DNA from 2 places in the Mesorhizobium sp. M0074 genome. Region 2 is predicted to be linked to the other one. Evidence: predicted binding sites of a transcription regulator. Region 2 holds the regulator's gene; the other holds the start of a gene.
The links. Region 2 encodes PhoB, which activates phosphate uptake and scavenging genes when phosphate is short. Its sites were predicted from a motif close to TGTCATNNANCTGTCAT; they were not measured.
Positions count from the first base shown of each region.

Region 1: the regulator PhoB is predicted to act here: its motif matches at 1,240-1,256, upstream of NKJ73_RS26030 (PhoX family protein).

Region 1 covers NZ_JAMYUM010000022.1:103,017-106,427, reverse strand. Annotated here, with positions in the region: gene NKJ73_RS26045 (hypothetical protein) at 1-65, shown strand, start outside; gene NKJ73_RS26040 (phosphatase PAP2 family protein) at 67-768, opposite strand; gene NKJ73_RS26035 (hypothetical protein) at 783-1,121, opposite strand; gene NKJ73_RS26030 (PhoX family protein) at 1,323-3,314, shown strand.
Region 2 covers NZ_JAMYUM010000028.1:15,594-19,004, forward strand. Annotated here, with positions in the region: gene xylF (D-xylose ABC transporter substrate-binding protein) at 1-52, opposite strand, end outside; gene NKJ73_RS29110 (ROK family protein) at 339-1,583, shown strand; gene phoB (phosphate regulon transcriptional regulator PhoB) at 1,593-2,282, opposite strand; gene phoU (phosphate signaling complex protein PhoU) at 2,299-3,006, opposite strand; gene pstB (phosphate ABC transporter ATP-binding protein PstB) at 3,039-3,411, opposite strand, start outside.

The sequences.
Region 1 (3,411 bases), on a different contig from region 2:
CCTTGCTGTCGATGGTTTTCCTGCTGGCAGGCTGCGGTCATGGCCTGATCAATAGGCTGATTTGAGTCAGGTGCCGTCGGCCCGCCCAAGCCATCGCTGCAGGAACCGTGCCGCAAGCCAGCACAGCATCGCCCAGGCAAAGCCGGCGCACCAGCCGGCCAATACGTCGGACGGCCAGTGGACGCCGAGATAGATGCGGCTGATGCCGACCACCACCGTCGTCAGCACCGCCAGCCCGAGTACATAGATCTTCGTTGTCCGCCCGGGCAAAAACCGCGCCGCCATGCTGCCCAGCGTCAAATATGTCACCGCCGACAGCATGGCGTGGCCGCTCGGAAACGAAAGCGATGCCACATCGGCGAGATGCGAGACCAGATCAGGGCGCGGTCGGTCGATATCGAATTTCAGCACGCTTGACAGGAGCTGGCCGCCCGCTACCGCGACGAACATGAGAAGCGCCGCGCCTGGCCTGCGGATAAGGAGCAGATAGACGATCATTGCTGCCGTGATCAGCACCAGTACGCTGGCGCTGCCGAGGCTGGTGATGTCGCGCATCGCCCCTTCCAGCCACGCCGGTCCGATCGGATTGTCGGGCTGCCCGGCCTCGCGGAAGGCAAGCAGGATTTCGGTGTCGAAGGCATGCGGCGTGGTGGCCCGCGCCAGCTCCATCAGCTCCTCGAACCCCCACAGCCCGCCGGCAATGACCAGCCCGGCAAGCAGAACCGGGAACTCCAGCCAGTTGCGCAGTCTGCTTGCAATCTTCTTCATCGGCCCGATCGCAGTTACAGCCTTTGCAGATAGGGCCCGAGCGTGATCAGCGCCACAGCTGCGATGGCAAGCACGATGCCGGTTGCCTGTAAGGCATTGACGCGCTCGCCGAAGAAGACCAGCGCCACCACATTCACCGACACCAGCTGGATCACCGCCGACAGGCTGAACGACACCGACATGCCGAATTCACGGATCAGCCTCAGCATGATCAGATTGCCCAGCGAATAGAGCGCCAACGTCAGCACAATCTTGCCGAGGCTCGGCGCCAGCCCCCACTGTTTTGCGGCCATCGCCGCCAGCAGGAAGATCACCGTCGAAACGCAGAGCTGCCCAAGTCCCCAGAAACTCACTTTTGTTCTCTCCCGATGTGTCCCTACGCGCCTGCCGCAGCTCTTGTTTCCGAAGCGACGGTCGCGGTCAAGCGGGGCCGATGTTGGATACGAAATCGCAGGTGGCAATTAGCCGGCATGTCATCAAACTGTGACCTGCCGGCGATACCGGACTGGCCAGGCAACACGCTCCAGCAATCCATCCAGCCAGAGGCAGGCCCTATGACCGAACATCGCACCCCTGACGCCCATTTCCGAACCAGCCTGCTCGAGGAAAACGACGGGCCAGGAGCCAATCTCACCGACAACCGCACCATGGGTGAGATCATCGCCGCGCGGTTCTCGCGCCGCGGCTTCCTCAAGAGCTCGCTTGCCGTCTCGGCCATAGCCGCTACCGTCAGCCCGCTGGCGCTGATCACCGCCGACAACGCCCGCGCCGCCGAAGGCTCCGCCTTCGCTTTTGACGAGCTCGAGGCCGGCATCGACGACAAGCATCACGTCGCACCCGGCTATGACGCCGATGTACTGCTGCGCTGGGGCGATCCGCTGTTCGCCGATTCGCCGGAATTCGATCCGAGAAAACAGTCGGCGGAAGCCCAGGCCAGACAATTCGGCTACAACAACGACTATGTCGGCTATATCCCGATCGACGGCTCGGCCGAGCACGGCCTGCTGGTGGTCAACCACGAATACACCAATCCGCACCTGATGTTTCCGGGCCTCGTCACCATCGTCGACGGCAAGGCCAAGCAGGCGCCCCTCAGCAAGGAACAAGTCGACGTCGAGATGACGGCGCATGGCGGCACTATCGTCGAGATACGCAAGGTATCAGGCAAATGGCAGGTCGTTCGCGACGGCAAGCTCAACCGCCGCATCACCTCCAACACCGAGATCGCGCTCTCCGGCCCGGTCGCCGGCCACGACCGCGTCAAGACCAGCGCCGATCCGACCGGCACGAAGGTCATCGGCACCGTCAACAATTGTGCTGGCGGCGTCACGCCGTGGGGCACCTATGTCATGGCCGAGGAGAACATCCACGGCTATTTCTCGGGCGAGCTGCCGCAGGGGCATAAGGAAGCCGCCAATTACAAGCGCCTCGGCATTCCCGAAGGTGCCTATGAATGGGCAGCGCATTACGACCGTTTCGACATCGGCAAGGAGCCGAACGAGCCGAACCGCTTCGGCTGGATCGTCGAGGTCGACGTCCAGGCTCCGACTTCGGCGCCGAGGAAGCGCACCGCGATGGGGCGCTTCAAGCATGAGGGCGCCGAATCGATCGTCGCCAAGGATGGCCGTGTCGTCTTCTATCTCGGCGACGACGAGCGCTTCGACTATGTGTATAAGTTCGTCACCACAGGCAAGTTCGATCCGGACAACCGCGCCGCCAACATGGATTTGCTCGACGACGGCACCTTGCATGTCGCCAAGTTCGCCGAGGACGGTTCGGTCGAATGGCTGCCGATCGTCTTCGGCCAAGGGCCGCTGACGGCGGAGAACGGCTTTGCCAGCCAGGCCGACGTGCTGATCGAGACGCGCCGCGCCGCCGACCTGCTCGGCGCCACCAAGATGGACCGTCCGGAAGACATCCAGCCCAATGCCACCAACGGCAGGGTCTATGTCATGCTGACCAACAATTCGAAGCGCAAGGCCGACCAGGTCGACGCCGCCAACCCGCGTGCCGAAAATGCCTTTGGCCACATCATCGAGATCGTCGAGGACGGCGGTGATTTCACCGCGACAAAGGGCAGGTGGGAAATCCTGCTGAAATGCGGCGATCCCGCTGTGGCCGACGTCGGCGCCACCTTCTCGACCGCAACCACCGCCAATGGCTGGTTCGGCATGCCGGATAATTGCGCGGTCGATTCGGCCGGCCGCCTCTGGGTCGCCACCGACGGCCAAGGCCCGAAAGCCACCGGCCGCACCGATGGTCTGTGGGCTGTCGATACGGAGGGGACGGCACGGGCGACATCAAAGCTGTTCTTCCGCGTGCCGATCGGCGCCGAAATGTGCGGTCCCCTGTTTGCGCCGGACGACCAGACCGCCTTCGTTGCCGTCCAGCATCCGGGCGACGGCGGCGAGGACTGGGAGGCTTTCGGCCGTCCGTCCTACTATGAGGATTTGTCGACGCGCTGGCCCGACTTCAAGCCGGACATGCCGGTGCGCCCGGCGGTCGTTGCCATCACCAGGCAAGGCGGCGGCAAGATCGCGGTCTGACACGCAGCCAGCTCTTGCATCTCGAGGAAGGATTTCGGCGACACGAAATCCTTCCTTGAGATACGGGATGCATCCATGCTGCGCATCATGCGCCGAC
Region 2 (3,411 bases):
GCGCCAGCGTCATGGCGACACCCGCCAGAATGGCGGTCGTGAATTTCTTCATCATATCCTCCCTGCGCCGCGTACGGCGTGACCAATTGGCTCAAAGACCAGCTTAGAAGCTCTAATTTTTTCGAGCCTCGAAAAAATACTGGCCCGATCTCCGGCTGCTGTCAACATCGATTCTGATGGATTTTGATGACTCTGCGAGTTTTTTCGAGCGTCGGAATAAACGATGACAGCGCCACCTGCATCTGACACTATTTGCCTGCGTCCGACACTATTTGTCGGACATTACCGACGGCTTCCGGTTCATGAGCGGCCGCGGCAACCGGGAGGAAAGCAAAACAATGTCGGTCGGAATCCGCCATGACGATTTGCGCCGGCGCAACCGGGCGATGGTGATCTCGGCGGTGCGCCGGGCCGGCCAGCCATCGCGTACTGAGATCGCAGCTACTACCGGCCTCAGTCATTCGACCATATCGGCGATCTCTTCCGACCTGATACGGGAAGGCATCCTCGCCGAGAGCAAGGCAAGTGAGCCCGTTTCGTTGAAACGCGGTCGTCCGCAGGTCGGCCTCGCCCTCAACCCGGAAGCGGCGGCGGTGCTGACCGTGGTGTTGTCGCTGAATTTCCTGTCGGCCGCCATTATCGACTATACGGGACAGGTGGTCGCCGAGGAACAGCGCCGGCTGGACACGCTGACCATGCCGCGCGACGAGCTGATCCGTGAATGCATGGCCATCGTCCGGCGCCGGCTGCAGGATCCAGACCTTGACGTCCGCAGTGTCGCCCGCATCGCCCTGGCGATTCAGGGCATTACCGACTCCCCTGCACGCGCCATGCTGTGGTCGCCGATCACGCCGCAGACCGACATCGCCTTTGCCGACATGCTGGAGGACGAATTCGGCATCCCGGCAACGGTGGAGAACGACTGCAACATGATGGCGGTGGCTTTGCGCTGGCGCAATCCGGATCGCTATCGCGACGACTTCATCGCCATCCTGCTTTCGCATGGCATCGGCATGGGGCTGGTGCTGAAGGGCGAACTGTTCACCGGGACGCATTCCTCGGGTGGCGAATTTGGCCACATGATCCATCGTCCGGGCGGCGCGCTCTGCCGTTGCGGGCGGCGCGGCTGCATCGAGGCCTATGCCGGCAACTACGCCATCTGGCGCAACGCCAGGCAGATGAGCGAAGAAAGCGAACCGATCGCCGACGTCAGCGACGCCGACATGCGAGCACTGGCGGCCCGGGCGCGCGAGAAAGATGGGCCGGAACGCGAGGCCTACCGCAAGGCCGGCGAAGCGCTGGGTTTCGGTCTCGGCTCGCTGTTCGCGCTGATCGATCCGGCACCGGTCGCGATGGTCGGCGCCAGTGCCGCCGCCTTCGATCTGATCGAGCCGGCCTTGCGGAAGGCAATCGCCCAGACCGCCGGCGGCCAGCATTCGGACTCGATCTCCTTCGATACAGAGCCGAACGAATTGCCGCTGATCCGCGAAGGCTGCGCGATGCGGGCGCTAAGCTTCGTCGACCAGGAGATTTTCGCGCCGGGCGCGCAAATGAGGCCCAGCGTCAGAAAGAACGTAGCCTGACCAGGCGGGTCAATCTTCCCTGATCGCATAGCCGGCACCGCGGATGGTGCGGATGACATCCGGCATCCGGCCGTTGTTGACGGCTTTGCGCAGCCGCCCGACATGCACGTCGACGGTGCGTTCGTCGATGTAGATTGTCTCGCCCCAGACATTATCGAGTAACTGGCTGCGCGAGAAGACACGGCCCGGATGCCGCATCATGAACTCGAGCAGCCGGAATTCGGTCGGCCCGAGCCTGATTTCGCTCTTCTTGCGATAGACCCTGTGCGATTCGCGATCGAGCACGATGTCGCCGACCTTCAGCACGCTGGACAGCACTTCCGGCTTGGCGCGCCGCAGCAGCGCCTTGACCCTGGCCATGAATTCCGGTGTCGAAAACGGTTTGACCAGATAGTCGTCGGCGCCGGTCGAAAGCCCGCGCACCCGGTCGCTCTCCTCGCCGCGCGCGGTCAGCATGATGATCGGCAGCCGCTCGGTTTCGGGGCGCGCCCGCAACCGACGACAGAGCTCGATGCCGGAAACCGCTGGTATCATCCAGTCGAGCACCAAAAGGTCGGGCACATTCTCCTGCAAACGGATCTCGGCTTCGTCGCCGCGTGTCACCACCTCGACCTGGTAGCCTTCGGATTCGAGATTGTAGCGGAGCAGCACACCCAATGGCTCCTCGTCCTCCACCACCATTATGCGTGGTGCGATCATCGGCTGGGCACCCCCATCATGTCACCGGTGCGGACATTGTCGTTTCGTCCTGCTTCGGACGATTGACCGGCAATTGCTCGCCGGTCAGCACATAATACGCATTTTCGGCGATGTTGGTGACATGGTCGCCGATCCGCTCCAGATTCTTGGCGCAGAACAGCAGGTGCGTGCAAGCGGTGATGTTGCGCGGATCTTCCATCATGTAGGTCAACAGCTCGCGGAACACGGACGTGTATTTGACGTCGATGCGCTCGTCGGCGGCACGCAGCTTGGCCAACGCGGCCGCATCGCCTGCAGCATATTCCTCGATGACACCCTGCACCTGGATGAGAACCAGCTGCGCCATCGCGTCGATGGAATGCGACAGGTCCCGCGGCGTGGCGCTGAGGCCGACCGCACTCACGCGCTTGGCGATATTCTTGGCAAGGTCGCCGATGCGTTCGAGGTCGCCCGCCATGCGGATCGCTCCGACCACATGGCGAAGATCGTGGGCCATCGGCTGGCGTTTGGCGATCAGGGTGATGGCGCGGTCGTCCAGTTCGCGTTGACGCGCATCCATGATGGCGTCGTCGGAAACGACGCGTTGCGCCAGCACGTTGTCGGAATTCAACAGGGCCTTGGTCGCCCCGCCGACCATCGAACCGGCGAGGTCGGCCATGTCGCGGATCAGCTTGCTGATCTGCTCGAGATCCTCGTCGAAAGAAGCGACTGTGTGTTCGCCCATGGTCCTGTCCTCATATGCATGATCGGAACGGCTCAGCCGAAGCGGCCAGTGATGTAGTCCTGCGTGCGCTTCTCGCGGGGCGACGTGAAGATCTTCTCGGTCCGGTCGAACTCGACCAGTTCACCCAGATACATGAAGGCGGTCTGGCGCGACACGCGCGCCGCCTGCTGCATGTTGTGGGTGACGATGACGATCGTATAGTCGGCTTGCAATTCGTCGATCAGTTCCTCGATCTTGGCAGTCGACAGCGGGTCGAGGGCCGAAGCCGGTTCGTCGAGCAGAATGACTTCCGGCTTCACGGCCACGGTGCGGGCGATACAGAGCCGCTGCTGCTGGCCGCCGGACAGGCTCAAGCCGCTGGCGTTGAGCTTGTCCTTGACCTCGCTCCACAGCGCGGCGCGCTTC